One region of the Brevibacillus sp. WF146 genome, then DNA from elsewhere that is predicted to be linked to it. Evidence: riboswitches for the same ligand, from Rfam matches in the RefSeq annotation. Region 1 holds a riboswitch; each other region holds the start of a gene.
What was found. Region 1 has a riboswitch for S-adenosylmethionine ahead of A6764_RS21495 (homocysteine synthase). Riboswitches for the same ligand answer to the same signal wherever they lie in the genome.
Positions count from the first base shown of each region.

Region 1 (10,829 bases):
CAGGTCAATGCCGAACATCTCGTTCTCGGGGAATTTGACCCCGCAGTCGATGATGACGATCTCGTCTTCGTACTCGACACAGTACATGTTTTTGCCGATTTCGCCGAGACCGCCCATCGCGAAAATCTTTACGTCGCTCAATACTCGTTCCTCCTAATAGATTTCGTGCATGTTTTGTTGGAAACCCGACCAATGCATGCCACTTCTTATTGTATCACATCGCGGCGCCTTCGTTTCATCCAGTCTTGCCATTTTCCCGCATTCTGCTACCGTATGAGGTAAAGAAAACGGAAAAGAAGCGAGGAGAGCCCTCATGAACCGTCATCTGCCGGAAGTGGCGCAGGTGTTTCTCAAACTGGGGAGCATCGCCTTTGGCGGGCCTGCCGCCCACATCGCCATGATGAATGAAGAAATTGTACAAAAGCGAAAGTGGGTCGATCAAGAAACGTTTCTCGACCTGCTGGGGGCGTCCAATCTGATCCCCGGGCCCAACTCAACGGAATTGGCCATTCACCTGGGGTACCGGCGCGCGGGATGGCCCGGCCTGATCGTCGCCGGCGTCTGCTTCATCGCTCCCGCCATGCTGATCGTGCTGGCGTTCGCCATGCTGTACGTCCGCTTCGGCTCGCTGCCCCAACTGGCGTGGGTGCTGTACGGCATCAAACCCGTGATTCTCGCGATCGTGCTGCAGGCGCTCTGGGGACTGGCCCGCACCGCCGTCAAGGACCGCGCGACCGGGATGGTCGGCGCCGCCGCCCTGGCTGCCGCCGCTCTCGGCATGCACGAGATTCCCGTCCTGGCGCTCGCCGGACTGGCTGTCCTGCTGATCAGGCAGGGAGGCCGCCTGCAGGGGCGGATGCACGCCCTCTCCCCCGTTCTGCCGATGTGGGGGCTGTGGGCTGCGGCGAAAACGCCTGCCGCCGATGCGGCCAGTCTGGGCAAGCTGTTTGTTCTGTTTCTCAAAATCGGCTCGGTGCTGTACGGCAGCGGCTATGTACTGCTCGCCTTCCTGCAGTCGGAGTTTGTCCGCCGCTGGCCCGTGCTGACCCCGGAACAACTGCTGGACGCCGTCGCCGTGGGCCAATTTACGCCGGGTCCGGTCTTTACCACCGCCACCTTTGTCGGCTATCTGGTCGGCGGGACGCCGGGCGCCGTGCTCGCCACCATCGGGATTTTTCTCCCGGCGTTTGTCTTTGTCGCCGTGGTAAATCCGTGGGTGGACCGCCTCCGCCGCTCTCCTGTCGCCGGTTCGCTGCTTGACGGGGTAAACGTCGCCTCGCTCGCCCTGATGGCGCTGGTCTCGGCACAGTTGGGCACATCCGCCGTCACCGACTGGTTGGGCGCGCTGCTTTTGACCGTCAGCCTGTTCCTGGTGATCCGGTTCCGCATCAATTCCGCCTGGCTGGTCTTGGGGGGCGGGCTTGTCGGTCTGGCGGCGGCTTATATGTGACGGAGACAGTCAAAGCCATCCGTTTGGAAGAGACCCGCTGAACAGCCAATGTGCCGCAGGGAACCCCGTGATTCCCGAAGAGGGCCGCCCATGAAACAGATGAACCCGCCCCCGGAACCGCGAACATCAGGTCCGGCAGAGGCGGGTTTTTTTACGGAAAATGATTTCCGGCAGGGCCGGCCCGCTGCGTCATGCAAAGGCCGGGGCGGCCCCGGTTGGCTGTTTAATCAGCCAACTGCTCGATGTCTTTCAGCATGTTGTCCATATCCATGTCGGACGCCATCCCGTACATGCGGCGCATGTTGCCGTCCTTGTCGACGAGGAACATGCGGGCGGTGTGGGCAAACGAACCGTCAGGCTGTTTCAGGACGGCGATGCCGAAGTCTTTGGTCACTTTTTCCACGGTCGCTTGATCGCCGCGCAGGAAGTACCAGCCGCTCTGATCGGCGCCAAACTTGTCCGCGTACGCCTTGAGCACTTCCGGCGTGTCCCGCTCCGGGTCAAAGGTGATCGTCACAAACGCCACCTTGTCTCCAAACAGCCCTTTGGCCTTCAACTGTTCCTGCATCTTGGCCATGTTAAACGTCGTGGCCGGGCAGATGTCCGGGCAGTGGGTAAAGATGAACTCCACCAGCCGGACCTTGCCGTTGGTTTCGGACAGGGTGAATGTGGACCCGTCAATGTTGTCCAGCGTAAAGTCGTTCATCTGTTTGACGACGGGGATCTGGCTCTTCTGCCAGTACTGGTAGCCGAATACCCCGACGACGAGCAGCGCCAGCACGGCGGCCGCCACGGTAAACCAGTGGCGCTGCCAGAACGACGCCTTGCCTTCGCTCATCTTGCTCTCCTCCTCATCCTGATCGCGCTGATCCCCGACAAACGGCGATCACGCGCATCTTTCTTTCTGCAGCGCTGCGTTACGCTTCCGTTTCCCCCGGCCAGGCGAGCATGCCGCCCACCATGTTGGCCGCGTCGAAGCCCAATTCCTGCAAATATTGGGTGGCCATGTGGCTGCGGGCGCCGCTTCGGCAGACCAGCACGACCGGCGTCTCCTTGTCCAGCTCGTCGACGCGATACGGCAGAAAGCCGAGCGGAATCAGTTTGGCTTCCTTAATGTGACCGCCATTCCACTCCTCCACTTCGCGTACGTCGATGACCTGCAGCTTTTCTCCCGCAGCCAGCTTCTCCATCAGCTCCTGCGGCGTGATTTCCTTTACCCCTTGATCCGCCATGTTTACTAGCCTCCTGTATCTTCATGAACGTTGATTCCATACCGCCTCCCATCATACCATACCGGCGGCTATTTTCGAACAGGCCGTCCCTGCACGGACGCGGCGTCACAACGGGAAGAGCCCGAGCCGCAGGATCAGCGACGGGATCAGCAGGAACCGGCCGGCGATCTGCGCGATCATCAGCATGGTGCTCATGGCCGGGGCTGGAGGTTACACAGTGCATCTGTATCTTTCTCATAATCACCCCTATTATAGGGCTGCCCCGGCCGGAAAGTTGTGAACGAGAGAGGGCGAAACGGTTACGCAATTGTGACGGGGAGCGCTGCGGTTCCTGCTTCAGCCCGCCGTGTACGGATTCGTCACGGACCGCTTCTCCCCTGGCCGCCCGTTCCTTTTCCGCCAGATACCGGAGAAAATCGTCCCGCTTGAAGGCGTGCAGCACACAGGGGTGCTGCTGCCGCTGCTCCAGAGCGGCGTGCTCCTCGGGATACTCGCTTTCCACGTGGAGCGTGACGTAGGGCAGCTTCTCCTGCGCTTTTTGCGAGCGGATGTTGGTCGTCCGCGCCCCGGCGAAGACGATGTCCAGGTCCAGTTCGCCAAACGCGATGGACAAAATCGCTTCCTTGGCGAGCTGGTTGTACCCTTTCCCCCAGTACGCCCGGCCCAGCCAACTGCCGATGTGACAGCGCCGCCGCTCCCTGTCGATGAACATCAGCGTGGTGACGCCGATTAACTCCTCCTTTTCATTGAAGACGACCCGGCTGACGGCTCTCCCTGCCCGCTCCTCTTCCGTAATGTGCCGGATGAACCGCTTCGTATCCTCGACCGACTGGTCCTGCAGGCTGAGCGCGCCGCTGACGGCCGGATCGGAAACCAGCGCAAACATGCGCTCCGCATAGGCCAAATCGTGTGGACGCAAGAAAACAGCAATCATGATAATTCCCCCTGACTTACTCGGAAATTTGTATTGACCGAATCCGGCTGTCCCCCTATAATACCAGATAAGCACAATTTGCAAAATTTCCACGATTTCATCAAGAGCGGCGGAGGGACAGGCCCGATGAAGCCCGGCAACCGGCAAACAAGCCTGCTTGCATGGTGCCAATTCCTGCAGAATCCCGGATTCTGAGAGATGAAACGGCCGCTTGATCGGGAATGACCGAAGCCTTCTTTCTCTCCGGAAGAAGGCTTCGTTTGTTATCCATCCTTTATCCAGGAAAGAGGGAGAGATGCCCATGTCGGACCAACGCCAGTGGAAGCCGGAAACCATCGCTCTGCACGGAGGACAGTCGCCCGATCCGGTGACGGGAGCGCGCGCCGTGCCGATTTACCAGACGACCTCGTACGTGTTTCGCGATACGGAGCACGCCGCCAACCTGTTCGGGCTGAAAGAGACGGGCAACATCTACACGCGCATCATGAACCCGACCCAGGACGTGTTTGAACAGCGGGTCGCCCTGCTGGAAGGCGGTGTCGGGGCGCTGGCCACTTCCTCCGGGCAGGCGGCGATCGCCTTTTCCATCCTCAACATCGCCCATGCCGGCGACGAAATTGTCGCCTCCAACAGCCTGTACGGCGGCACCTACAACCTCTTCTACCACACGCTGCCGCGGCTCGGCATCACCGTTCACTTCGTCGACCAATCCAACCCGGACCATTTCCGCTCCAAAATCAACGAAAAGACAAAAGCGCTGTTCCTCGAGACGATCGGCAATCCGCGCATGGACGTGGCCGACATCGAGGCGATTGCCGCGATTGGCCACGAACACGGAATTCCGCTGATCGTGGACAACACCTTTGCCACTCCGATCCTCTGCCGTCCGTTTGACCACGGAGCGGACATCGTCGTTCACTCCACCACCAAGTTCATCGGCGGACACGGCACGGCCATCGGCGGCATCATCGTCGACTCCGGCAAGTTCGACTGGAGCAGCGGCAAGTTTCCCGGCCTGACCACGCCCGACCCGAGCTACCACGGCATCGTCTACACGGAAGCGCTCGGCCCGCTGGCGTACATCGTCAAGGCCCGCGTTCAACTGCAGCGGGATATCGGGGCCGCCGTCGCGCCGTTCAACGCCTTCCTGTTTCTGCAAGGGCTGGAAACGCTGCATCTGCGCATGGAGCGGCACAGCGAAAACGCCCTGGCCGTCGCCCGCTATCTGGAGGCACATCCCGCCGTGGAGTGGGTCAGCTACCCGGGATTGGAGAGCGATCCGCACTACCGCCTGGCGCAAAAGTACCTGCCGAAAGGAGCGGGGGCCATCCTCACCTTTGGCATTCGCGGCGGCGTCGCCGAAGGGAAGAAGCTGATCGAGTCGGTCAAGCTGTTCTCCCATCTGGCCAACGTCGGCGATTCCAAGTCGCTCATCATCCATCCGGCCAGCACGACCCACCAGCAGATGTCGGAAGCGGAACAGCTCGCCGCCGGCGTCACCCCGGGCCTGATTCGCCTCTCCGTCGGCACGGAGGCGATCGACGACATTCTCGCCGATCTGGAGCAGGCGCTGAAGCAGGCGGTGCCCCAGCAGGTCGGATAAGGAACGGGTCTGGTCCGTTGGGGCGCCCCGACGCGCCCAAAGCGGCCGGGGATGGCGAGCGTCTGCGTTCGTTTGCGTCAAACAGCGAAGCGGGAGTTCCCCTTCGCTGTTTTTCTTGTTTCCGACGCCTTTTCTTCACCCTCTGTTCCCGCGGCTTTCAAGCGCCCAGTTGCTTGACTGTGCGCCGCCGATGAAGGTCGCAAACGTTCCCCCGCCGATCAGCGGCGCGCTCGTTTCAGAGGGCCGTTTTTCCGATCAGGATAATTTTATGAAGATTTGGCAAAATCAGGCGTTCCGAGGTATAATACCTTCCATACTGGAACAACCGGGTCTCGCGCCCTATTTTCCCATAAAGGAGACGTCCTCATGACCCATCGCCCTTTGGACACATTGCTGGAAAGCGTCAACCGCGTCATCGTCGGCAAGGAGCCGCAGATCCGGCTGCTGGTGACGGCTCTTCTGGCCCGCGGCCACGTGCTCTTGGAGGACCTGCCCGGCATGGGCAAGACCGTGTTGGCCAAAACGCTCGCCCAGGCGATCGGCGGCACCTACAACCGGGTGCAGTTTACCGCCGACCTGCTGCCTTCGGACGTGGTCGGGCTGCACGTGTTCAACCAGCGGACCGGCGCGTTTGAACTTCGGCGGGGACCGGTGTTTGCCGACGTGCTTCTGGCCGACGAGATCAACCGGGCCACGCCGCGGACGCAATCCGGCCTGTTGGAATGCATGGAAGAACGGCAGGTAACCATCGAAGGGGTGACGCTTCCCCTGCCGCCGACGCTGTTGGTGATTGCCACGCAAAACCCGATCGAATCGGAGGGAACCTATCCGCTTCCGGAAGCGCAGCTCGACCGCTTCTTGTTCCGCCTGTCGCTCGGCTACGGCAGCAGGGAAGACGCCCGGGAGATCCTCCGGCGGTTCCGGACAGGCTCACCGCTGGAGCAGGTGGAGCCGGTGATCAGCGTCGACGAGATCGCCGCCATGCAGCGGGACGTGACAGCGGTACACGTCAGCCCCGCCGTGGAGGAGTACATCATCGATCTGACGGAAGCCACCCGTCGCCACCGCTCCGTGGAAACGGGCCTCAGTCCTCGCGCCATGCTCGCCCTGCTGCGCTCGGCGCAGGCGGCCGCTTACCTGGACGGGCGCACCTACGTCCTGCCTGACGATGTCAAAGCGGTGTTTCCCGCTTTGTCCGTCCACCGCATCCGCCTGTCGATGGAAGCGGAACTGCACGTGACGGAGCAGGAAGTGATCGACGACATCCTCAAAAGCGTGGCGGCACCGGTCGAAGAAGGCGTGTGATCCACACATGAGCACGAGACAGGTCTATCACGCTTTGGGGTTTCTCTGCCTCCTGTTTGCCCTCTTTTCGGGCAGCCGCTTTCTCTGGCTGTTTGGCGGCTTCTTCTTTTTCATGACGCTGGCTCACCGCTGGTGGCGGGCCAATCTGCCGCGCTGGGTTCGGCTGGAGTGGAGCGCGGACCAGAGCCGGGTGATGCCGGGAACGCCCGTCACCGTCCGTTTTTCGCTGCACAACCGCTCCTGGCTGCCGCTGCCCGGCACGGTGATCCGCGTGTCCTTTCCCGAACACGTGACGGTCGAAGGGGCGGACGACGTGACAGCGAGCAGCCAGCGCTGCACGGTTCGCTTCCGCTTCCACCTGCCGCTTAGGACAAGCGCGGAACGGACGTTTACGCTCACCCCGCACAAGCGCGGCCTGGTGTGGCTGACGGAAGCCCAGGCGGACACGCTCTCCGTGTTTGGCGAGGAGCAGGACCCGATTCCGCTGCCGCTGTCGTTTTCCCTCCTGGTCTACCCGCTGCCCTTGACGCTGCCCCCGCTGTCGGCGGCGGCAGCCGAGCCTGACGGCGGCAGCGTCTCGCGCAGACGCCTGGAGGAGGACGTCACGTTTTTGCGCGGCGTGCGCGGCTATGCGCCGGGAGACCGGCTGAAGCACATCCACTGGAAAGCCAGCGCGAAAACCGGCGCGCTGCAGACGCGGCTGTTCGAGCCGACCGCCCGCCCCACCTGGAAGGTGGTGGGACACATTCTGCCGTCCTACGAACCGCTGCTGCAGCGGCAAAATGAAACGGTGAACGAGCGGGTCATCTCCGCTCTTGCCGCCCTCTCCGTTCTCTGCCGCCGCCAATCGCTGTCCTGCGACCTGTTCCTGACGGTGAAACAGCGCGGACGGGAGCAGTTCCACCTCCCCGCGGGCAGCGGCAAGGCTCACCACGTCCATGTCATGACACAGCTCGCCCGCCTGTATCAGTACATGCCGACTTCGCTGGCGGCCGTATTGCGGCGTCTGGAGCACAGCGGCACCCGTGACGCGATCCTGATCGTCACCCCGCGTCTGGACGGACCGGCGGAAGAAGCGGTCAAACGGCTGGTGCGGCACGGCAACAGCGTCACGGTGCTGGACGTGTCGGAGGAGCAGCCGGTCCTGCGCCGGCACGAGTCCGGCCGCACCCCGGCGAGGAAGGTGGTCCTTTCATGACGTGGTCCATGTTGGGACGCTGGACGCTGGTGTTCTGGATGGAAGCGCTGCTGACGGCCTCCGTGCTGATGCTGTTCCGGTGGCTGCCGGCCCGGCCGGAAAGCATGATCGGCTTTGTCCTGGCCGCCGCGCTCCTGCTTGCCCTGGGAAGCTGGCTGTACCAGGGGGGCGGACACCACCTCCTGCTTCACCTGCTGCTGTATCCGCTGGTGGCGGCCGTCGGCGGTCTGTGTTACGACGCTTTCGGCTCCTGGCTGCTCGCTTTGCTGCTGGCCGCCCTCTTTTTCTGGCGAATCCACGCCGCGCCCTCGATTCCGTGTACGCCTGTCCATCTGCGCCACCGCTTTGTGCTGGCGCTGATCATCTGCCTGTTCCAACTGGTGCTGGCCGGCCTGTTCGGAGCGCTGGCCGCCCCGCAGCCGCATGACGTTCGGGCGTATTACGCGATACTGGCTTTCGTGCTCGCCAGCCACCTCGTCACCGGCTGGGGCGAGTACCTGACGCGCGAACCGCCGGGCGGAAGCGCCGCGCCGATCTCCCTTGCCGCCGCTTTGGGCGGTCAACTGCTGACCACCCGGCTGCTGCTGGCGGCGGGATACGCCCTCGCAGGCGGCGGCCTGCTCTGGCTCCTGGCGTGGATCTGGGGGCTGGTCAAAGAACCGCTGGGAGACGGTCTGTACCTGTTGGCCCGCCCGCTCCTCCTGGGAACCGCCGCGCTGTTTGGCAAACTGGCGGAGGTCCTGAGCGGAAACAGCCGCGTCAACGGGCTGTTCAACAGCGGAACGGATGTCGTCGAACAGCCGTTGGAGGAGATCGCTCCGGCCGGCGGCGAGACGCTGTTTTCGATGGCGGAACCCTACCTGATTGCATGCGTCTCGGCGCTGGTCCTCGCCACGCTGGCGCGGTTCATCTGGAAACGGCGCTACCGGAACGTCGGCGGCACCGCGGTCTCCCCTGCTCCGGTTCAAACCGCCTGGCGCCCGGTCGCCGCGAACGCATCGGCAGACGAAGGTCCCCTCTGGGAGCTGGACACGCTGATGCGCGGCCCGTCCGGCCCCGTCGACGATCCGGTGCGGTATGCGTACTACCGGTTTCTCCAGCACATGGCCGAAGCGGGGATGCGGATCGAACGGCATGAGACCAGCCACGAATACTTGAGGCGCATCCGCTCGCAGTGGGCCAACCCGGACGTAGTGGAACTGGCCGGTCAGATCACCGGCTACTACGAGCGGTACCGCTACCGCCAGCAGCCGCTTTCTCCGGAAGAATGGAACGACCTGGAGCAGTGCTTGCGGAAGTTGCGGGACTCGTCCAAGCGCGAATGATGGATCGGCACAACCACGCCATTCTCCGGCGTGGTTTTTCATTTGGGATCTGCCGCTGTGGCTGCGCAAGCGGGTGTCGGCCGCGTACATTCCCGGCTGCGAGTTTTTTCTCAGCCTGCACGTGCTGGCCAATCCGGACCACCACACATCCCGCATCGGCTGGGCCCGCGAGACGCTGCACGCTCTGCCGGCCGGCCTGGCACGCGACCTGCGCCGGTTTGACGCGCTCTCCAACCACTTTCTGAACGTGCTGGACTTTCTCTCTCCCTGGGAAGAAACGTACCATCATTCGGTCGAAGCGGGGCTGGAACGGGTGCAGGCCATGTCTCCGGAAGAGTTTGCGGAAGCGATGATGGGGCCGATCTGCCACCGCCGCCAGCTCCAGGCGTGGATGCGGGGGCATCCGAACGAGGCGTTTGAACAGCTCAAACCGGAGCACCGCGAGCTGATTCGCCGTCCGCTGGCCGCCAAGCGGGACTTTCTCGATTTTTGCTACGCGTACCTGCCGTTTTTCCAGGCGGAGGAGCGGCGCATCGAGCCCTGGCTGATCCGCGCCGTGCATGAAGCGGCGGAGCGTCTGGCCGCCGACCCGGTATCGTTTCTCTCCCGGGTCCACCCGCGGCTTCACGTCCACGAGCGCTTTCTGCAGTTTCACAAGGCGAAAACCCACCAGTTTGCCTACGAGGAATTGACGCACATCTACCTGATCGTCTCCACCTTTGCCGCGCCTCATCTGCTCCTGGGCGTTTACGCCGACCGGATTACCGTCGGCCTGCACGTGGACGTTCCGGGGACGGCGGAGAAGGCTGCAATTCCGGCCGATTTTATCGCCAAAATGAAGGTGTTCAGCGATCCGACGCGGGCCGCCATCCTGAAGTCGCTGCTCGGCCACCCCTACTGCGTTCAGCAGTTGGCGGCGCTGCACGGCATCAGCGAACCGGCCGTGGTCAAACACATCAAGCTGCTCGCCGACGCCGGCTTCGTCTGGAGCGAGCGGCGGGGGCGCTACGTGTTTTACCGCGCGATGCCCTCCCGGCTGGAACAGTTGGCCGTCGACCTGCACGAGTTTATCGACATGCCTGACGCCGGTCTGCCGGCCGCCCCATCTTCGACAGAACGGAGGAAATGACGTGTTTCAGGTTGCCAAAGCCACCTTTCTGCGCAACACGCTGGTCATGCTGAGAGCCTATCCCTGGTCGTTCGTGACCGGCCACATCCTGGCCGGCGTGTACACGGTGCTGTTTGCCTATTTTGCGTATACCCACGTGTTTGCCGGCCAGTTGGACGACCGCTTCGTCCGCTACGCCGGCTCCGCCGACTACCTCTCCTACGTCATTCTCGGCGGCGCGTTCTACTCGTTTGCCGTCTCCACGCTGATGAACGTCAGCCGCTCGCTGATCACCGAGCTGCGCGAGGGGACCCTGGAAGCGCTGCTGCTCACCCCTTCATCGCGAAAGGGGTACTTTCTCGGCAACGTCACCCAGCAGTTGATGCGGACGCTGTTTGAATTTTCCGTCATCCTGCTCGTTGGCCGCCTGTTCGGACTCAATCTCGCGGGCGCCGACGTCTGGAGCGCGGCCGCCGTCTGGCTGCTGTCCACGGGAGCATTTTTCTGCCAGGCGCTGGTGCTGGGCAGTGTGATGCTCCGCTTCCGCGACACCTACATTACGCAGAACACCTTGTTTGTCCTAATGGCCTTTCTCTCCGGGGTCACGTACCCCACGGCCTACCTGCCGGAGTGGCTGCAGCCGCTGAGCCAGCTCCTGCCGCTGACGCCCGCGC
Region 1 covers NZ_CP109943.1:4,320,980-4,331,808, forward strand. The annotation lists gene rnjA (ribonuclease J1) at 1-141, opposite strand, end outside; gene chrA (chromate efflux transporter) at 314-1,450, shown strand; gene A6764_RS21480 (SCO family protein) at 1,674-2,288, opposite strand; gene A6764_RS21485 (rhodanese-like domain-containing protein) at 2,368-2,682, opposite strand; partial or broken gene A6764_RS21490 (GNAT family N-acetyltransferase) at 3,041-3,616, opposite strand; SAM riboswitch class I at 3,711-3,821, shown strand; gene A6764_RS21495 (homocysteine synthase) at 3,918-5,219, shown strand; gene A6764_RS21500 (AAA family ATPase) at 5,586-6,524, shown strand; gene A6764_RS21505 (DUF58 domain-containing protein) at 6,532-7,722, shown strand; gene A6764_RS21510 (DUF4129 domain-containing protein) at 7,719-9,047, shown strand; gene A6764_RS21515 (ArsR/SmtB family transcription factor) at 9,121-10,176, shown strand; gene A6764_RS21520 (ABC transporter permease) at 10,178-10,829, shown strand, end outside.

Region 2 (10,829 bases), 770 kb from region 1:
CTCCCTATGACGACAGCGCAAACGGACACGGCACGGCGGTGGCAGGCATCATCGCGGCCAGGGGAAACAACGGCATCGGGGTGTCCGGGGTGCTGTGGAACGCCCGCATCCTGCCGATCAAGGTGCTGGACAAATACGGCCAGCAGGACAGTATTGACGTGGTCGCCAAGGGGATACACATGGCGCTGGATCGGGGGGCCAAGGTGATCCTCATGTCGGTCAGCAGCATGTCGTACTCCAAAGCCTTGACGGAGGCGGTCCAACGGGCGGAAGCGAGCGGAGCGGTGCTGGTGGCGGCCAGCGGCAACGAGAGCGACCGGGTCGCCTATCCGGCTGCTTATCCGACCGTCATCGCCGTCGGGGCGGTCAAAAGCAACAACGAACCGCTGTACGAGTCCAATTCGGGGCCGGAGTTGAATCTGGTGGCACCCGGCATGAACGTGTACACCACCAAGCCCGGAGGCAAATACGGCACGTTGAGCGGCACATCGGCCGCCGCTCCCCAGGTGGCCGGGGCCGCTGCGCTTGTGCTGGCACGCCATCCCGGCATGTCGCCGTTCGATGTGCGGCAGCTCCTGTACCAGACCGCCACCGATCTCGGCGAGCGCGGCTGGGACCGGCGAACGGGCTACGGCCTGCTCAATGTCTACCGGGCCGTCCGAACCAATCCCTCGACGGATTTTCACGAGCCGAACAACAGCATGGGACAAGCCAGTCCGTTTCCCATCGAGTCGCAGATTCGCGGCCGGCTCAACCCGTCCGACACGATTGACTGGTACAAGATGGATATTCCCTACGACGGAAAAGTGACGTTGAGGGGTTCTGTCACCACATCGATATCGTCCCCCATGGCCGCCACGTTTTATTCGGAGAATCGCACGCCGGTCACGTATTACATCGGCAACGGCGATACCCTGACGGTTCCGGCCAAGGCCGGACGGATGCTGATCAAACTGGAGCGAAGCGGCGGGGTCAACGCGTTTACCTACGTGCTGACCAGTTCGTTTGCGATCAACCCGGACCGCTACGAACGAAACAACAACATGGATACGGCGCGTCCGCTGGTCGGGAATCAGATCAGCGTGACCGGCAATTTTCACGAAGAAGGCGACCAGGACTGGTTTTCCTACTACGTGCGCGAGTATGGCCGGCTGAACATTACCGTTACCCCTGACACCAAGCGGATGGATCTGAACATGCGCATCGGCAAACAGGGGCAGGGATGGGAAGAGTACGACACCGGGGACCGGGACGACCCGACCGAGCGGGCACAAAAAGAGGTGTCGCCGGGCAAGTACTACATCCGGATCAGCGAGTACTGGCGCAATCAGGTAAACGGGGAATACCGGCTGGATTTGACCTACACGCCGGTTCGCAAGGACATCAACGAACCCAACGATACGTATCGCCAGGCGTCTCATCTGGCCAACGGCACGCTGATGACGGGCACCTTGCCGACCCATACCGACTCGGACTGGTTCCAATTTACCGTCGATTCGGAATCCTACGTCAGCGTTCGCGCGCCGTTTGTCCCTGTGTCCAGGGGGATGCGCATCGAGATCTACGGGTCCCAAACGTTCAATTATGCGCTGGCCGCTACCGACCAGGTGGCCCAGTTGTCCGATCAGGGCAAGGAAGTCATCGGATTGAAGCTCAAGCCCGGCAGGTACTACATCCGATTGAGCAGCGCGGTTTCGTTCAAATACGACGCCTACCGCCTCACGCTGCACAAGGAAAAGCTGGTGGACGGCTACCGCGACATCGCCGGTCACTGGGCCCGCTCCGACATCGCCCGGCTGACCCGAAAAGGGGTCGTCAAGGGCTTTGAAAACGCCACGTTCCAGCCCAACCAGCAGGTGACGCGGGCACAGTTTGCCACCATGCTGATCCAGGCCATGCGGGCCAAAGGGCTGCCGGTGGGGTCGTACACGGGCCGCAATCCGTTCGGCGACCTGTCCAGCTCCCATTGGGCGTACCAGTCGCTCTTGAAGGCTTATCAACTGGGTATTTTGCAGGGGTACCCCAACCGGACGATCAAGCCGAACCAGCCCATCTCCCGGGCGGAGATGGCCCAGATGGCAGCCCGCGCCCAGAACCTGCTCTTGTACAAGCACAGCAGGTCTTCGTACCGTGACGTACCGACCAGCCACTGGGCGTCTCCGGCCATTGAGGCGCTCACCTCCAGAGGCTGGCTGAAGGGATACGGGAATCTCTTCAAGCCGCAGGGACGCGCGACCCGGGCCGAGGTGGTCGTCCTGTTGGCCAGGGTCTATCAATTGTGATCTTCAGAAAAGGAGAGGACATCGAGATGAACAAAGCGACAAAAGGATTGCTTGCAGCCGCGGTAGTCGGCACGGCCATTTTTGCTTCCCAGGCGATGGCTGACGGCGGAAGCGCCGGCGTGCCGGGTTCCGCAGACGACCCGGTCGTGACGAAGAGCTACGTCGATCAGCAGATCCAACGAGCGCTGGGCAGTGGAGGCGGCAGCGGGACCAGCGGATTGACCGTGGTGGAGCTGTATCCGGGCCAGACGCTGTACGGCTTTGAAGGGACGGAATTCATCGTCCGCACCGGACAGGTGCAGGCTGTCGCCGGCGACAAGGGAGATGGTCTGACCGACATTACGGAGGGGGCGGATCTCCGTGCCGGTGCACCGGTTTCCCACAACCACCTGCTCCTGATCGCCCGCTCCGACAACCGCGGATTGCGGCTGGACCCGAACTACGGCGGCGTGGCCTACATCATGGTGCGCGGCAAATACGAAATCCGCTAAGTGCATATTGACACCGAAGAGAAAAACCAGTATCCTATTATCCGTAATGGATACTCTTATCCAGAGCAGGCGGAGGGACTGGCCCTATGAAGCCCGGCAACCGACTTGAGCGGTGCTAACCAGCAGAACGGATATCTGTTCTGGCCGATAAGAGGTAAGGAACGCATCAAAACAAGCACCTTTTCCTCAAACGGAAAAGGTTTTTTTTTGCATGTGCCTTCGTCTGATAAGAACCTGTTTCGGCTACCACACTATTTGTATGAGTCCAAAGGAGGTCGTACACATGGCATTGCAAAAAGGTCGTCGTCTGTTCACTTCTGAATCTGTCACCGAAGGTCATCCGGATAAGATTTGTGACCAAATTTCCGACGCCATTCTGGATGCGATCCTGGCAAAGGATCCGAACGCCCGCGTGGCTTGCGAAACGTCCGTAACCACCGGTCTCGTGCTCGTGGCGGGTGAAATCACCACCAACACCTATGTGGACATTCAAAAGCTGGTGCGCGACACGATCCGCGAAATCGGCTATGACCGCGCCAAATTCGGCTTTGACGCAGACACGTGCGGCGTCATCACCGCGATCGGCGAGCAGTCTGCCGACATCGCCCTGGGTGTGGACCAGGCCCTGGAAGCGCGCGAAGGCAAGATGACCGACGAGGAAATCGAAGCGATCGGCGCCGGCGACCAAGGGTTGATGTTCGGGTTTGCCTGCAACGAAACGCCTGAACTGATGCCGCTGCCGATCAGCATGGCGCACAAGCTGGCCCGCCGCCTGACCGAAGTGCGCAAAAACGGCACGCTCAGCTATCTGCGTCCGGACGGCAAAACGCAGGTGACCGTGGAATACGAAGGCGACAAGCCGGTGCGCATCGACACCATTGTCATCTCCACCCAACACGCGCCGGAAGCGACGCTGGAACAAATCAAGAAAGACCTGATGGAACACGTCATCAAGCCGGTCGTTCCCGCTGAACTGCTGGATGACGAGACCAAGTACTTCATCAACCCGACCGGCCGTTTCGTGATCGGCGGTCCGCAGGGCGACGCCGGTTTGACCGGACGCAAAATCATCGTGGACACTTACGGCGGCTACGCTCGTCACGGCGGCGGCGCGTTCTCCGGCAAAGACCCGACAAAGGTGGACCGCTCCGGCGCATACGCAGCGCGCTACGTGGCGAAGAACATCGTCGCGGCCGGCCTGGCGGACAAGTGCGAAGTGCAGGTAGCGTACGCCATCGGTGTGGCACAGCCTGTGTCCATCAGCGTGGATACGTTCGGCACCGGCAAGATCGCCGAGGAGGAGCTGGTGAAGCTCGTCCGCAAGCACTTCGACCTGCGCCCGGCAGGGATCATCAAGCAGCTTGACCTGCGTCGTCCGATCTACAAGCAAACCGCGGCATACGGTCACTTTGGGCGTAACGACCTGAATGTGCCGTGGGAGAAGACAGACAAGGCGGAAGCGCTGAAACAGGACGCTGCCAATCTGTTGAAATAACAACCGAGTAGGGAGAGCCTAGTGCACGCACTAGGCTTTTTTTCTTGGATAGGAATGGTAATCCAGTCATAAAGGAATCCGTTCACCGGTGTCGAATCACTATGTAGGCTGTAAGGAGGGATTTTGTTGCCGAAAAGGTGGCCCTTCTTCCTTGTCATTCTGGTGTCGTTCGGTCTGGTCGTGACTGCCGGACTGCTCGGGGGTGTGTATCTTCCAAATAAGAACATGCCAAAAGTGCAACATTTTCCCCCGGTTCCTACGTCTATAAGCACAAGCGGGGAGGAAGCCGCTGCAGCGCGGGAACGAACGGCCGAAAAGGACGAAGCCGTCGTACCCAGGCAGTGGTATCGAAATCGGGTGGTGGTGCTGACCTACCACCATGTGTCGAACCAATTGAACCAACGCTATGTGATTGACCCGGACCAATTTGCCCGGCATATGGCGTTTTTGCGCGAGAATGACCTGCATCCGATTTCGCTGTCGGAGTTTTTGCGTTTTGTCGACACCGGCGTGCTGTCCACCGACAACGCCGTGCTGATTACGTTTGACGATGGATACGAGAGTTACTACACGCATGCGTTTCCCGTGCTGCGCCGGTACCAGTTTCCATCCGTCAATTTTGCCATAGCAGGTCGGCTGCGGGACACCGTGGAGCGCAAGCGAGAAAATATGACGACACCGTTGACTCGCCAACAGATAAAAGAAATGCTCGTTTCCGGGCTGGTGGATATCGGCTCACACACTTACAGTCTGCATGAACAGGCCGCCAGCAGCGAATGGGGAGAATGGGGGCCAAAGACCGCTCCCGTATACATGGAGGATGTGCAGCGCCTGGAAAACGAGCAGGAATACCGGAACCGATTGTACGTTGACTTTACCATGTCCCGCGTCGGCCTGAGCGATCTGGTGGGCCGACCGGTGGATACCATATCCTTGCCGTTCGGCTTTTTCAATGACATCGTTCTGCAGACAGCCCAACAAGCCGGCTACCGTTACGTGTTCAACTCCAATCCGGGAGTGGTGACACCCGGCGTCAATCCGCTGGCCATCCCGCGCTTTGACGTCGGTTTGCGCGAGATGGATACTGCCCAACTCCACCAGCTATTTACGAAAGCGAAAAACGGATTTGAAGGAGAGCAGGAATGAATCAGGCAATCAGCATCAGCATGTTGGATGGAGTGATTAAACGAACGATTGAAACGGTGGAGGCAAGCAAGGCGCAAATCTTTGAGATTTCGGAACATGCACGCCAGCAGGGCAATGCGTTAAAGCTGGAATTGCATGAATTGCGACAGGAAATTTCCAAAGTGATACAAAAGGTGGACGCGCTGGAGCTCGCCTACCGCAAGTCGCGCAACCGACTGGTGCTGGTGAGCCGCAACTTCCACACCTATACGGAAGAAGACATCCGCATCGCGTACGAGGAAGCGAGCCGCATCCAGGTGGAGCTGTCCATTTTCCGGGAACGGGAAAACAACCTGAAGCGCAGGCGCAATGATCTGGAGCGGCAGCTTCGCAATCTGGAGGAGACGATCGAGCGGGCGGAAAAGCTGGTCACGCAGATGGGGGTTGTGCTCGGGTACCTGACCGGCGACTTGAGCAAGGTCGACGAAGCGCTGGAGACGGCCAAGCAGCATCAGATGATGGGGTTGAAGATCATTCAGGCCCAGGAGGAAGAACGGAAGCGCGTCGCGCGCGAAATTCACGACGGTCCGGCCCAATCGATGGCCAACGTGGTGCTGCGCTCGGAAATCGTGGAGAAGATGCTGAAAAACGACCGCATCCTGGAAGCGCAGATGGAACTGCACGAATTGAAAGAGATGGTCCGCATGAGCTTGGCCGATGTTAGGCGGATCATTTTTGACCTGCGGCCGATGGCGCTGGACGATTTGGGGCTGGTGCCCACGCTGCAGAAATACATTCAAACCTACGAGGAGCGAACGCACGTCTCCGTCGACCTGGTCGTGTTTGGCGTGGAGCAGCCGCTCAAGAGCTCCGTCAAAGCCGCCATCTTCCGTCTGGTACAGGAGTGCCTGAACAACGTGGAAAAGCATGCGGGGGCCAGCACGGTCCAGGTGAAACTCGAGTTTTTGGAGGATTCGCTGGTTCTCGTTGTCAAAGATGACGGGGTCGGCTTTGACGTAGACAAGCGCACAGCCAAAGGAGGGTCCTTTGGGCTGTTGGGCATGAAGGAGCGGGCGCAGCTGCTCGAAGGTACGATGGAGCTGCAGTCGTCGCCTGGAGAAGGAACGAAAGTGATGTTTCAAATACCGGTTAAATTTTGAGTGCGAAATCGTGCATAGGGAGGATGAACATGGAGAAAAGGCAGCAAGAAATCCGGATTGTCATAGTGGACGATCATCAACTGTTCCGTGAGGGCGTAAAGCGGATTTTGGAAATGGAAAGCGATTTTCGGGTAATCGGCGAAGGTTCCGACGGGGAAGAGGCGTATCGCCTCGCCGAGGAGCACAAGCCGGATGTGGTCCTGATGGACATTAACATGCCCAATGTCAACGGTGTCTCCGCCGCGGAACACGTCATTTCCGTAAGCCCGGATACCCGTGTGATCATCCTGTCCATTCATGACGACGAAGGCTACGTGTACCGCACGCTGCGTTCCGGAGCGTCCGGCTATCTGCTGAAAGAGATGGGGACGAACGATCTGGTGGAAGCCGTTCGCGTGGTGGCCGGAGGCGGCGCGTATATCCATCCGAAAGTAACAGGCAAGCTGATTGAAGAGTTTCGCCGCCTGAGCGAACAGGAAGGAGCGGCGGAACGGACGTTTGCGGTAGAGGATTCGGAGCCGGTCGATCCCAAGGTGATCGAGTCGCTGACCCGCCGCGAGCGCGAGGTGCTGCAGTTGATGGCGGAAGGGAAGAGCAACCGGGCCATCGGGGAGTTTTTGTTTATCAGTGAGAAGACGGTCAAAAACCACGTCAGCAGCATTTTGCAAAAACTGAGCGTTCAGGACCGGACGCAGGCCGTGGTCATTTCCATTAAAAACGGCTGGGTAAAACTGTAAAAAAAGAAGGCGGCTGCACCATGAACAAGCCATTCCGCATACCTTGATTGCAGGAGGAGGTATGACCGTGATGGAAGAGTTGGTGGTGTGGCTGTTGGCGGCATATGGCTGCTCCTCTCTGATGGTGACGCTTGCAAACCGCTGGATCAGCCGGATGGCGGAACGCGCGGACCAATCATGCGTGCATTACCGACTGCTGCTCGGCAACTCGGAGCAGGTGGTGGAATACGCGGTCCGGCGGCTGCAGGTCCGTTCGTATTGGAGCGGCACGCCCATACGCATATCGTATGTCGATTACGGATCGACTGATGATACATGTGGCATCATGGCTGTTTTGAAACGGGCCGGCCACCTCTGCGCCGACGACGGGGAAGAGGCGGCCGCCGTCCCGGCCGTGACCATAGACCTTCGCCGTACGGGCGAGTGGGAGCGCGCGATGTAGCGCGCTTTTTTCTTTTGCCGTGGTCCTGCTTCACGGGACGATGGTTGTCCCGAAATATTTGCGGGCAGCCGCTGTCTTTTTGCACACTGGTCGTGTGAGACAAGGGGGACGGAGGCGGTAGTGTGCGAGAGTACCTGCTCTATGTAAAAGTGGGGGACGAGGCGGCGCACGTGTATGTGACGCCGTGTTTTGCGGTGGATCAGACGTATTGGCGGGAGCGGGACGGCTGCAGGCTCCACGTCATCGGCAAAAGCCCGTCGCTGGCGCTGGCCTTTTACCTGAGAGGAGTGCTGAACGCGCGGCTGCAGGGACGGGACGTCGGGGAAGAGGATATTGCCGCCATGCGGGAATGGGCGCTGGAGCACGTCAGGGAAGCCAACGCCTTGTACGGCCGGGAAGCGCGGGACATGCAGCCGCTCAGGGGAGAGTGGTTTTTGTTCGAGAGGGCCGGGGAAGACGCGGGGGATGCGGATGGCCGACAGGCTGATGAGGGGGAAGATGCCGATGCCGGGAGGGAGGCACCGTTCGGTCCGGGATCCCCTTTCCCCGCTGGTGCCCTTCCCGATCTTCGCGCAGACAGCGAGCGGCTGCATCTGCTGCTGCAGGGACGCGCTTTGCTGCTGGAAGAGCTGGACGGCTTTCTGCACAGGCGCGGCTGGACGGGAAGTCTGCGCAGGGAATGTCTGCAGTGGCTGGTTCTCGACGGGAAAGCGGAGTGGCGGCCGGGCATTGAGCTGTTTGTGAGATGGGACTGGTGGCGCCGCCGTTTGGCGATGCGGTGCGGCCGCTGCGGCAGCGAGCGGGGGATCGCGCTCACGCTCTGCCACACCTGCGGGCAGGGCTGCGCATACTGCACGACATGTTTGGACATGGGCAGAAGCAAATGCTGCACGCCGTATCTCTGCGTTCCCGGCAAACGCACCCGCTTTCGCAAGGACAGCGCGGCGGCCGTTCTCCAGTGGGAGGGGCGGTATTCACCGATGCAGGCGGCAGCGGCGGAACGGGCCAGGCGCTTCGTGGCGGCCAGCAAACCGGGGCCTTCGGCGTTTTTGATGTGGGCGGTCTGCGGAGCGGGGAAAACCGAGCTCTTGTTCCCAGCCATCCGGGAGACGCTGGCGGACGGCGGACCGGTGTTGATCGCCACGCCGCGCAAGGACGTGGTGCTGGAGTTGGCACCCCGTTTGCAGCGCGTTTTCCCGGCGGCGCGCGTGATCGCCGTTCACGGGTCCAGCCGGGAGAAATGGGAGGACGCCGACATTACCGTCGCCACCACCCACCAGGTGATGCGGTACTATCAGCGCTTTCCCCTAGTCGTGCTGGATGAGGCTGACGCTTTTCCGTACCACAACAACCCTGTCTTGTACCGGGCGGTTTCCCGAGCCGTTCAGCCCGGTGGGAAAACCCTGTATCTGAGCGCCACGCCGCCCCGCTATTTGCGGAAGCGGCTGGTCCCATCCGCATTCCGGTTCCCCGCCCACTCCGCTACCCACGTCCTGCTGCCGGGGCGGTATCACGGGTTTCCTCTGCCGGTGCCCAGGGTGTGCACGGTGGCTGCCCTGGACAAGCGGATGCGGCAGGGGCGTCCCGTGCCGCCGCTTCTCGATGGCGTCAAGGCTTCCCTCGCGGCCGGGCGTCAGGTGTTCGTCTTTGTCCCGCGGGTGGAGGACGTTCCCCGGGTCCTGCAGTATTTGCAGGCCCGCCTGCCGAATCACGCAAACGCGATGGCGGGCGTCCATGCCGCCGATCCGGAGCGGGAGCAGAAGGTGCGCCTCTTTCGGGACAAGCGTCATGCGGTGATGGTGACCACCACCATTCTGGAGCGGGGCGTTACCATTCCGCACAGCGACGTAATTGTGGTCGGGGCGGATGCCCCCGTTTTTGACGAGGCCTCCCTCGTCCAGATTGCCGGACGCGTGGGCCGCTCCGCCGACGCACCAGAGGGAACGGTACTGTTTATCCAGTCTCATCGTTCCACCGCACCCTACGCTGCCATCAGGCAGATTCGCAGGATGAACCGGCTGGCGGAGCGGCTGCGGAAAAAGGAGGCGCCATCATGCTGCGGGAGCCGTGTGTAAGCTGCGGCGGCCGGGTGGCCTCGCGGGAGCGGGAGGCGGCGGTCCGGCGCTTGTCTCTGACCATAGCGCGTTCCGCCCGCTACCCGGCGGTCTACCGACTGCTGGACGGACTGGGGCTGTGTGCCGATTGTCTTCGGCTCCTGCCGATCTTGGGAGAGCGGATTTGCATCCAGTGCGGACGGGATATGGGCGGCCGGACGCCTTCCCTGCTGTCGGATCGACAGAAGTGCGGGGACTGCGCGTCTGTCAGGGATGAACCGTTGGCAGGCAACCGGGGGCTGCTTGTCTACAACGAGTGGGGAAAAGACATGCTCAGCCGTTTCAAATACAGGGGAGACGAACGCATGGCCGGCTTGTTTGCCGCTTTGCTGGCGCTGGCCTTTTACCGCTACTACGGATCAATCCGGTTCCGGTGTGCAGCGGCTGTTCCGCTCCATGACAACCGTTTGCGGGAGCGCGGCTTCAACCAGGTGGAGCTGATGGTGAGCGGCCTGGGCAAACGCATCGGCGTGGAGGTTGTCCCCCTGCTGGCGCGGACGAGACATACCCCGAAACTGAGCAGGCAGGGAGGGCGTACGGCGCGGCAGGAGAGCATGCGGGGAGCGTTTGAGTGGGTGGGCCCTGTATCCTGTCGTAAACGCGAGCCGGATATCGTTGGGGATGGCGGCGGATCAGATGTCCGTGAACGTGGGGGCACGCTGCTCTGGTGGCGGAGAATCGGCTCGGCATTTCTTGGGCGTCGGCTCATGGCTCCCGACGCCATCCTGCTCGTGGACGATATCTACACCACCGGTTCCACGCTGCGTGCGTGCGCGGAGACAATCAGGGGGCAGGTGGGGCATGGCTGCCGCGTCTATTCGCTGACGGTCTTTCGGTAGAACGGTCGGCCGTCTCACAACTCTGTCAGATTCTCTTGATAGCCATCTTGGAAAAAATACGCTATGATGGAAGTACAGCGGGAAGAACATCAAGAGCAAGAACGGGGAGATAAAAGGAGTTGTGCTTATGTCGCTGGGCAAACT
Region 2 covers NZ_CP109943.1:625,927-636,755, forward strand. The annotation lists gene A6764_RS03110 (S8 family peptidase) at 1-2,282, shown strand, start outside; gene A6764_RS03115 (hypothetical protein) at 2,309-2,773, shown strand; SAM riboswitch class I at 2,827-2,927, shown strand; gene metK (methionine adenosyltransferase) at 3,057-4,268, shown strand; gene A6764_RS03125 (polysaccharide deacetylase family protein) at 4,395-5,414, shown strand; gene A6764_RS03130 (sensor histidine kinase) at 5,411-6,553, shown strand; gene A6764_RS03135 (response regulator) at 6,583-7,290, shown strand; gene A6764_RS03140 (hypothetical protein) at 7,361-7,732, shown strand; gene A6764_RS03145 (ATP-dependent helicase ComFA) at 7,855-9,807, shown strand; gene A6764_RS03150 (ComF family protein) at 9,786-10,685, shown strand; gene A6764_RS03155 (TIGR03826 family flagellar region protein) at 10,813-10,829, shown strand, end outside.
Region 2: it holds a riboswitch for S-adenosylmethionine, as region 1 does, so the genes downstream of both, metK (methionine adenosyltransferase) here and A6764_RS21495 (homocysteine synthase) in region 1, are expected to answer to the same signal.

Region 3 (10,829 bases), 1.2 Mb from region 1:
TCAACCTGCAGTTGTTGACGAATGGTCTCTTCTCGTTCGTTTTCTTCTTGCATACGTTGTTTGAGATCGTCAGGCCGTAAAGTACGTGCAGGACGACCTTCCCTTGGTGGTGTCGTCAGATACCTTTCTGATCGTGTATGGGGCGTATCTTCGTCTACTCGGCAAAGCAGCGTTCACCAAGGAGAGAGAAGCCGCCAAGGAGCTGCGGCGCGCCGGCATCACCATAATGGGCCAGAAGAGCGACCGTAGCGAGCACTTCGTCATGTGGCGGCAGGTGGTCAGACCAATTTCCATAATTTATGCATGAATGTATAATCCTCTCCATCCGATAAACAGGGTGAAGAGGTAAGTCCTCTACGAAATGTTCTTGGGGTAATGAATTGAGGCAGTCAAATTGTGCAGGAGACTGTCTCCTTTTTTTCATTCAAGCACCAATTGAGGATATTCTTTACTCACTTACCATCAATAATCTAAGGAAATTCCAATTGTCAGTAATTATAATAACATCATTCACGTACTACTTCTCCGATCATCTTTAGATGGTCGGAGTTTTTTTATGAGTCAACCCCCTCTCCAGGTGTCTTTATTTTTTACATGTTCGCCTCGTGTTCGTATTGCAGAGGGGAACGAATATGCTCGGGAACTTAAAACGCTATATGAGCAGAGGTCAGCTTGTCGAGATCATCTATTTGGATCGCCACGGCCGAACGTCGAAGCGAACAGTCCGGATACATGAGATCAGCAGCGGCCGGGTGAAAGCCTACTGCTTTGCACGTAGGGCGTTCCGTGTATTCTCCGTTGACAACATCCTTGCCGTTGCCCCAGTGGTGAAACGTCATGCTGCAGGATATTGAACGGAAAGTTCTGCACATCATTGCCAATTTCTCAGTTGGGCGCCGGCGCACGCCGACAGTGGATGAGTTGTGCGTGAAAACCGGCCGCAGCCGCAGCGGCGTGTTGGAGGTGCTGGCCGCATTGGCCCGGGAAGAGTACATCGAATGGGATCGATCACACCCGGACGACATCAAGTTGCTGGAAGCATGGGAAAAGAAAAAGGGGGATCATCCCCCCGTAGTCTTATATAACCAAAGTTGAAATAGCAGCAATTATTACGGCTACCGCTAAGTTAATACTTATTAACTTCCAGTCAAAGAAGGCACGTAATCCCTCGTTTTTAATTATAGAGAAATATAGGGAAAAGAGAATATATACAATAAAGACTCCTTGTAACCCTAAATAAAAATTGTGTACAAAGTTGTCCATGGAAAATTTCTCCTCAAGTATTCAATCATGTAAAAAACATAAGATTACCACTGATGATATGGGGGTGTTTATGAGAATCGTACGTTTTTTTGCTTCATCAGGTGTCGTTTATCTCATCAGTGCCATTGTATATATCGTTAGTATTGTACCTGTTGAATCTTTTCGTGAAGAGGGAGTCCATAAGTTTATTGCGTTTATGCTGTCATTTTATTTACTTCCGGTTTGTTACGCTGGGTGCTTAATCGGAGAATTAGTATATACATTTGCGTCCAAAATAAATAGCCGCATTATTGGAACCATTATCTTTGCGTTAACAGGTGCAATGTATTCGTATTTGATTCATAAATTTGTGTTGCATAGAAACCCAATCGACATGTTTTTTTACACAGCTGTTTTGGGATCAATATCCTTTTACTGGGCCCATTTCATTAACAGTAAAAAACACAGTATACAACTTTCGATGTTTCCGGGGTATGTTCTAGTCTTGTTTTTCATTTTTATTGCGTTTTAACAACTCGTGTTGTTCGTTTCACTGAGAAGCGTTCACCTTTGCCGGCCGGTTTTACACCTGGACGGGGCCCGACGTTAGGACACATCACACCCGTACGATCATTATCACCCGGCCTAACGACGGCCTTGATTAGCTTCATTTAGGGATTGTCAAAAACATCCCCATCTCAATAAACCCCTTCTATGTAGACAGTAAAGGATAAACTCCCTTCCTGTTACCTTGGAGGGGATTTTCCATGGGGACTACCTGAGCCCGGTTTAATACCGAGCCCAGAGTCTGTTTACTTGAGAGGGTAAGACCCCAATGGGACATGAATTGTTTTGAAACAAAGGACAGAAGCAGCAGTTAGGAACGCTTCACAGAAACAGCAACCTTCCAATCCCCTTCTATTTTTAAAGGCGAGTCAGCTTTTTTCTGTCCGAAGAATGAACGGATCTTCAACGTAAAACGCTCATTGTTATTGAAGAAGCCAGCATCAAGGAGAAGGTTTGCCTGAAACACTCTTTCATTCGCTTTCGGACTTTTTACTTCGGAAAGAAGTTTGTCACGATCTTTTATATCAAATTCATAACGGTTGTCTGATGCAGCCTGGACGGTAATTTGGTTGTTGGTCAAAGACTCTCCTGAACTTCCCACAACCTCGAAATCGCCGAAAGTAAGAACCTCTATCGTACTGTAAGGCGGTTTCGTAATGTCTTGTAGGGTAACCGTTACTGGCACAATAATCGTTTCAGATTGTACAGTGGCTGAATTCGCCTCGACCTTAATTTCATCCGTAGCTTGGGAATATTGTGTGTCTACCACCTCGTTCTTCCAGTTGACGATATCCCTGAAATATCCACGTACAGATGAAGCCAGACTGGAATCGTTCAAAGCAATAATGGCAGACACCAAAACGGCAGCCGAAACGATTCCGCCCCATACGCGTTTCTTCCCAATGATCCTCTCGCTATGTCGCTCTTCTAATTTCGCTTGTTGGATACCCATTTTACTTCTGTGATGAAGATCTGGCGGAATCTCAATTTTTTCCATTTCCTCTTTCAGGGTGCTTCTTTTCATGAACGCTCCTCCTCCCTTAAAATTCCACGAAGTTTTTCCAAGGCTCTATACAAAATGGTTTTGGTTGTACCCAAGGGGAGTTCTAACATCTGAGCGATATCCTTCAACGTGTAGTCTTGATAAAACCTCAGCAAGACCACACTTTTTTCATTCACATCTAATTTTTCAAGCACATCTTTTAATGTGATGGAAAGAGGAAGATCCTCATCCATTGAATGAAAAAAATCCAATTGTTCCGGCTTCAATGGAACGACTTTCTTTCGTTTCTGAAGCAAGTTGATCGAACAGCTCATGGTAATTTTCGTTACCCATGTTTTAAAGTATCGGGGTTCCCGTAATGTCTTGATTGACTTGAAGGAGCGATAAGCCGCCTCTTGAACAATATCGAGGGCATCTTCTTGATTTTTCACATAGACAAAAGCGATCCTGTACATCATTTCTTCGTATTGTTGAAACAATGCAAGGTAAGCCGTTTCATCGCCCTGCTGCGCTTTTTTTACTAAGGTAACAGCATCCATTCCGTTTCCCTCCTTTCATGCGCTTTTTTACTAAGGAAACAACCTCTATTCCGTTTCCACTCCCTGACACTTATTAGACCAATCATCCTTATGTTTGGCTTTGGTTGTAAAGGGGGAAAAATTGTCTGATTGCTTATGGGTTCTGGTGCTGCAGGCCGCAGTCTGCCTCCCTTTTCTGTGGCCTTCCCATTCCGTCTCAACTGCAAACGGCCGGTGCAGTGATGATGGCATACGCAGGTTGATCTTGCCGCTGTCCTCCGCCTACGGTTCCGGGATCCAAAATAGGGTGCTGGCAGTCAATCCCTTACGCCTGCGCGGCCCGCGGAAAAAGCAGCCTTTCGCGTGGGATGGAAGCATGGAAAAAGGGCTGTCTGCGACGAGACAGCCCTTCTTCTTTGATAAACAATGGGGGAAGCCAGAGACTTTTTCTGCTCACCTGTTACCTGCCTGTATCTGTGGTTCTCCCGGAAGCGGCACCGCGCGCAGGCGCAGAAATCGCCTCATAGGTGAAGGCAGCCAGGACGGCGCCGAGCAGGGGACCGATCACATAGACGGGAAAATGGCTCCAGTCCACGGTTCCGCCTGCCAAACTGTCCACCACGTAAGGGCCGAAGGTTCGGGCCGGATTGAAGGAGGAACCCGTCGGTCCGGCCGTCATCATGATGATGCCGCCAACCGTCAGGCCGATGACCAGTCCCGCGAATCCGTGGGGCGCCCGCGAATCGACGGCCACTCCCATTATGACAAGCATCAGAATAAAGGTCTCCAGCGCTTCGATGGCAATGCCCTGCACGTATCCGGTGGTCGGCGAAAGGACGGTGGCGCCGAGATTTCCGATGACGGCTCCGTCCGTGCCCAGCACGACCAGGATCAATAGGGCGCCCGCGATTCCTCCCGCACACTGCGCCGTCACGTAGGCGGGGACGTCCCTCCAGGAAAAGCGTCCCGCCGCCGCCAATCCGATGGTCACCGCCGGATTGATGTGGCACCCGGATACGTTTCCAAAGGTGTAGATCATCGCGGTGACGATGATGGCAAAAGCCAGGCTGATGACGCCGATATCGGCCAACGTGGTGGGGTGATTCGCCTTTGCCGACAGGATTCCGTGAAAGGCGGCACTGCCCGGGCCGATGAGCACCAGCAGGGCCGTACCGACAAACTCAGCGAGACTCCGCCTCCATAAAGCAGGTGGATGCTCCATGGTCACACCACCTTTCCTTCGCACCATTCCTGCAACCGATGGAATCCCCGCCGGGGACAGCCTCACGCAGGCGGAGGGCGTTACTTGACCAAGCCATGGGGATCAATCACGTATTTTCTCGCCGCCCCTTTATCAAAGTCGCTGTAGGCTTTCGGGGCTTCGTCCAGCGAAATTTTGGTGGCATTGACCGCTTTGGCGATCTGCGCCTTGCCATGGAGGATGGCCATCATCAACTCGCGGTGGTATCTCATGACCGGCGTCTGTCCGGTGACAAAGGTATGGGCTTTTGCCCAGCCCAGGCCGATGCGAATTTTCAATGTCCCCACCTTGGCCTCCTCGTCCACGGCGCCAGGATCACCCGTCACGTACAGCCCCGGGATGCCGAGTCGGCCTGCGGCTCTGGTAATTTCCATAATGGAGTTGAGCACGGTGGCGGGTGCCTCGGAATGGTCGCGACCGTGACCGTGCGCTTCAAAACCAACGCAGTCGATCGCGCAATCCACTTCGGGAACGCCCAGAATGTGTTCAATTTGTTCTCCCAGGTTGTCGTGTTCACTCAGGTTGATGGTTTCGCATCCAAAGCTTCTCGCCTGTTCCAGCCGGGCGGGATTCAAGTCGCCGACAATGACGACGGATGCGCCCAACAGTTGGGCGGAATGGGCAGCGGCAAGCCCAACCGGCCCTGCTCCGGCGACGTAGACGGTAGAGCCGGGACGCACGCCGGCACTGACGGCACCGTGGTACCCTGTCGGGAAAATATCCGACAGCATGGTCAGATCGAGGATTTTTTCCATCGCCTGATCCTTGTCGGGGAATGCCAGCAGTTGAAAGTCTGCATAGGGAACCATGACGTATTCCGATTGACCGCCTACCCAGCCGCCCATGTCGACATACCCGTAGGCAGATCCGGGACGATCCGGGTTCACGTTCAGGCAGACATGGGTATTTTGTTCCTTGCAGTTCCGGCAACGTCCGCAGGCAATGTTGAACGGCACGGAAACGAGGTCGCCTTTTTTGATGAATTCCACATCGCGTCCGACCTCGATCACCTCTCCCGTAATTTCGTGGCCCAGGACGAGTCCGGGGGGCGCCGTGGTGCGGCCGCGCACCATGTGTTGGTCGCTTCCGCAAATGTTTGTCGTCACCACCTTCAGGATCACGCCGTGGTCACATTTGCGGCCGACGTTCAGCGGATTCACCCCCGGCCCGTCCCGCAGTACCAAATCCGGAAACGAAATGTCCTGCACCTCTACCTTGCCTGGTCCCATGTAGACGACTCCCCGGTTGCTTGCCATGCCAATTCCTCCTTACTTATCATGAATGGGATTGCGCAGGACATGTAAAGCAAAAGGCATGCCAGACCCAGATCGCCGATCGTGACAGCGCTTTCGCAGAGGGGGATGGTGAACTGCTCCACTTTGAAACAACAAACTGCGCAAATATTGAGCAAATATACAAATATTTTGTGATATACTGGGTGTGCACCATCCCATTGCTTGTTTGGAGGTGATCCTGTTGTCATCTCTTACGCCTCTGGAAGAGCAGCAAATGATACAGCGTTCGTGGAAACGATGCTATTCGTTTGGATTCACACCGATGGATGCCGTCGAGGATGAGCTCCTTCCCGACCGACAGGTACACGAATTGCTGCAGGAGAATCACGCTTTGCTTTGCCACGTGGCCGCCGTGTTTGAGAAGTTGACCCCCTCTCTCAGGAAAAGCGGCCAAATCGCGCTGCTGGTCGATCGCCAGGGAGTCGTGCTCCATACACGAAGCGATCCCGACTTTGACAGCCAGGCCAAAAAGCTGCACCTGCGCGTAGGGGCGAATTGGCATGAGAAAAAGAAGGGGACAAACGCGATGGGAGTCGCCCTGGAGGAGAAAATGTCCGTGCGTATTCACGGCGAACAGCACTTCTTTGTTCAGAACCGGTTTCTCACGTGCGCCGCGTCCCCCCTGTTTACGCCCGCCGGTGAACTGGCAGGGGCGATCAACATCAGTGCGACGAGGGACCAATTCCATCCCTTTCTCTCCTCGCTTGTGCAGTTCATTGCGGAATCCGTGCAAAACCGCCTTCTGCTGGAAGAGGTCAAGCACGAACACCTCATCACCCTGAAGGAACTGGAACACACGTCCAATCGGCTTCATACCCCGCTTCTGACCCTCGACGGCGACAACCGCATCATTCGTGCGAATCAAGCGGCACGGCGCATACTGGGAAAGGATTGCGTGGGCAAGGAATTCCGAGAGAAAAAGGGGTTCGTAATCGAATCCATCGTGGACCATACGCGCAAAATCTGGCGGTCTGTTGCGGTGCTCACGAAGGATGCGGCCAGACAGCCGCTGCACACATTTGAGCGGATAGCGGGCTCTTGTCCCAGTCTGCAGAGCGCCAAGGCGCTGGCACAAAAAGTGGCGGAAACGGATCTGTCCGTTCTTCTCTTGGGCGAAACGGGAACGGGCAAAGAACTGTTTGCCCAATCCATTCATTCCGCCAGTTTGCGAGCGCGGCATCCGTTTATTGCCGTCAACTGCAGCGCCATTCCGGAAACGATCATCGAAAGCGAACTGTTCGGATACGAGGGAGGTGCCTTCACGGGAGCGAAAGCCGAGGGGAATATCGGGAAAATCGAAGCGGCGCATCAGGGAACGCTGTTTTTGGACGAGATCGGCGACATGTCCCTCCGTGCCCAGGCGGCGCTGCTCCGCGTCCTGCAGGAGAAAGTGGTTACCCCGGTGGGCAGTGTGAAAAGCAAACCGGTCGATGTCCGCATCATCGCGGCAACAAACAAGGACCTGCGGGAAGAGATCAAGGCGAATCGATTCCGGGCCGACCTCTACTACCGATTGAAAGGAATTCAGATAACCCTGCCGCCGCTTCGCAAGCGGAGCGATGTGATTGAGCTGGCGGAACATCTTCTCCGGACGATGAGCGGCTCTGCTGCGATCACACTTTCCGCGGAAGCACAGACAAAGCTGCGTGCCTATTCGTGGCCGGGAAACGTACGGGAGCTGTACAGCGTGTTAAACCAGGCGGTCTTCTTGGCGGAAGGGAATTCGATCGGTCCCGAACATCTTCAGTTTGAAACGGAAGAACGGGAGGAGGAACATCAACAAAAGGTTCCTTCCTTACCGGTTTTGGAAAAAGAGGCGATCGAGCAGTCGCTTCGATTGGCCCGCTGGAATATCAGCAAGGCAGCCCGAATGCTTCAGATCAGCCGCAATACGCTCTATCGCAAAATGCAGGAGTACAAGATCTTTCAACCGTAGCGATTCGGCCAAGGACTGTTCGTGGATCGCTTCGGCGACTCGCTCGGGGGACCAAGGAGAGGCGGCTTTCCGCCTCTTTCGTTCGTTTTGCGACCTGATTCGATTCGTTTTGACAATTTTCAATACATAGCGACAATAAACGATAAAGTCATTGACAGACACCTGCGGACACGTTATAATCCAACTAATCAAATCGGAATTGCACTTACAACTGGATAGGATGATCTCTTATGAAGAGAGGTGGAGGGACTGGCCCTGTGAAGCCTCGGCAACCTAAACGAACATTTGTGGTGCCAAATCCAACGGATCGATTCCGCTAGGTTCGATTCCGAAAGATAAGAGAGGTATTTACGCAGCAGGCGGCTTGCTGCCCTTACCTCTTCTTTGTAAGAGGTTTTTTTATTGAAAGGAGAGGATGCGTTCACATCGACGCCGTTGTTTTCCCATCATGCATTCATACATCGTTTCATCGGAGAAAAGGAGAGAAGACCATCATGAAAAAAACGCGTTTCTTGTTGATCATGCTGCTTGTGATCGCCACGCTGCTTTCCGCCTGCGGAGGAAACAAGTCGGACAATTCGGCCGCACCGGCTGGGGAAAAAACAACGATCAAAGTGGGCGTCACCGCCGGCCCGCACGAACAAATCCTCAACAAGGTAAAGGAAGTGGCCAAAAAAGAAGGATTGGACATCGAAGTCGTCGTGTTCAACGACTACGTTCTTCCCAATCAGGCGCTGGATAAAGGAAACATTGACGTAAACAGCTTTCAAACCATTCCGTTTTTAGAGAAATTTAACGAAGATCACAAAACTCATATTGTCGAAATTGGCAAAACCGTCACCTTCCCGATGGGGATTTACTCCACCAAGTACAAGAAGGTGGAGGACATCCCGGAAGGCGGCACGGTCGGCATCCAAAACGACCCGACCAACCGGGCGCGCGCCCTGCAGCTCTATCAGGCCGCGGGATTGATCAAGCTGAAAGACGGCGTCGGCAACAAAGCAACGCCGCAGGACATCATCGAAAACCCGAAAAAGCTGGTCTTTAAAGAACTGGAGGCGGCACTGCTCGCCCGGACGCTGAAAAGCCTGGACGCGGCAAGCATCAACACCAACTTTGCGATGGAAGCGGGGTACAACCCGAAAAAAGACGCGATTTTTGCCGAAGGGCCGGACTCCCCGTACGTCAACATTCTCGCCGTAAACGAGAAGGACAAGGACAACCCTGTCTATCAAAAACTGGTCAAGATCTACCGCTCGGAGGAAGTCAAGAAGTTCATCGAGGAAGAGTTTTCCGGATCGGTGCTCCCTTCTTGGTAAGGAGGGAAACGTCCCAACAGGGAGGAGCATGGGCAGATGATACAGCTAACGAATATTCACAAGACGTACAAGGTTGGCAGCAAACAGGTGGAAGCACTGAAAGGCGTAACGCTCCACGTCAACAAAGGCGAAATTTTCGGCGTGATCGGGTTCAGCGGAGCAGGGAAAAGCACCCTGCTCCGAACGATCAACCTGCTGGAAAAGCCGACAAGCGGATCGGTCGTGGTCAACGGGCAGGACATGCTGAAGCTGTCCGAGAAGGAACTGCGCCACGCCCGCAAAAAGATCGGCGTCATTTTTCAGCACTTTAACCTGCTGTCGTCGTACAACGTTTTTGACAACGTCGCCGAAATTCTCAGGATGAATCGGGTGCCGAAAGAGCAGATTCGAAAAAAAGTGGAGGAACTGCTGCGCCTGGTAGGGTTGGAAGACAAGGCGAGCGCCTACCCCTCCCAATTGTCGGGCGGGCAGAAACAGCGGGTGGGGATAGCCCGGGCGCTTGCCATGGATCCGGAAATCCTGCTGTGCGACGAGGCGACCTCGGCGCTTGACCCGCAAACCACGGAGTCGATTCTTGACCTGCTTTTGGACATCAACCAAAAGTTTAACCTGACGATTGTGCTGATCACCCACGAGATGCAGGTGATCAAAAAAATCTGCGACCGCGTGGCCATTATGGAAAACGGGGTCATCATCGAGCAGGGAACGGTATTGGATGTCTTCAGCAATCCGCAGCAGCCGACGACGCGCAACTTTATCAAGACGGTCTTTGATGACCAGGTCCCGAAAGAGATGCTGGCCAAAATCAAGAACGCCGGTCCCAGCGCGTACATCCTGCGCGTCGCGTTCCGCGGAGATGCGGCCCTCGATCCCGTTCTGGGAACGCTTGCCTCCCGCTATCCGGTCAGGACAAACCTGCTGTACGGGTCGATCAGCTCGATAAAAGGAACCGCGCTCGGCATCCTGCTGCTGCATATTTCCGGTGAAGAAAAAGCGGTGCAGGAGGGAATCGCTTATCTGCGCGAGTCCGTGTACCGGGTGGATGTCGTATCGCAAGAGGAGGTGGGGAGATAATGGATCGACTGGTGGAACTGCTGCCGCTGTTTTATCAATCTTTTGAAGAAACGGTGATCATGGTCGGGATCTCCTTGTTCATCTCCACACTGCTGGGCATTCCGCTGGGGGTGCTGCTGGTCATTACCCGTCCGGATCACCTTGCCCCCAACAAGTGGGTCTATCACAGTCTCAACGTCATCATCAACGTGATTCGCTCGCTTCCCTTCATCATTTTGATGGTGGCGATCATCCCGTTCACAGAGTTTGTCGTCGGCACCTCCATCGGGGTTGAGGGCGCGATCGTGCCGCTTATCGTGTATACCACGCCGTATATCGCCCGCCTGATGGAAACGGCGCTGCTCGAAGTGGACCGGGGCGTGATTGAGGCGTATCAGGCAATGGGCGCTTCCCGCTCGCAAATCATTTTCCGCATCATGATTCGCGAAGCCAGACCGGGCATTGTCTTGTGTCTGACCATCGCGACCATCGGCCTGATCGGGGCGACGGCGATGGCGGGAGCGGTTGGCGCGGGCGGTCTGGGTGATTTGGCGCTGCGCTACGGCTATCAGCAGTGGGATATCGAAGTGATGATCATGACGGTCATCATTCTGATCTGCCTGGTGCAGGCAATC
Region 3 covers NZ_CP109943.1:1,051,965-1,062,793, forward strand. The annotation lists gene A6764_RS05115 (hypothetical protein) at 1-53, opposite strand, end outside; gene A6764_RS05120 (hypothetical protein) at 104-307, shown strand; gene A6764_RS05130 (LexA family transcriptional regulator) at 838-1,095, shown strand; gene A6764_RS05135 (hypothetical protein) at 2,120-2,833, opposite strand; gene A6764_RS05140 (sigma-70 family RNA polymerase sigma factor) at 2,830-3,351, opposite strand; gene A6764_RS05145 (MIP/aquaporin family protein) at 3,791-4,552, opposite strand; gene fdhA (formaldehyde dehydrogenase, glutathione-independent) at 4,633-5,847, opposite strand; gene A6764_RS05155 (sigma-54-dependent Fis family transcriptional regulator) at 6,101-7,822, shown strand; SAM riboswitch class I at 8,048-8,164, shown strand; gene A6764_RS05160 (MetQ/NlpA family ABC transporter substrate-binding protein) at 8,317-9,141, shown strand; gene A6764_RS05165 (methionine ABC transporter ATP-binding protein) at 9,178-10,215, shown strand; gene A6764_RS05170 (methionine ABC transporter permease) at 10,215-10,829, shown strand, end outside.
Region 3: it holds a riboswitch for S-adenosylmethionine, as region 1 does, so the genes downstream of both, A6764_RS05160 (MetQ/NlpA family ABC transporter substrate-binding protein) here and A6764_RS21495 (homocysteine synthase) in region 1, are expected to answer to the same signal.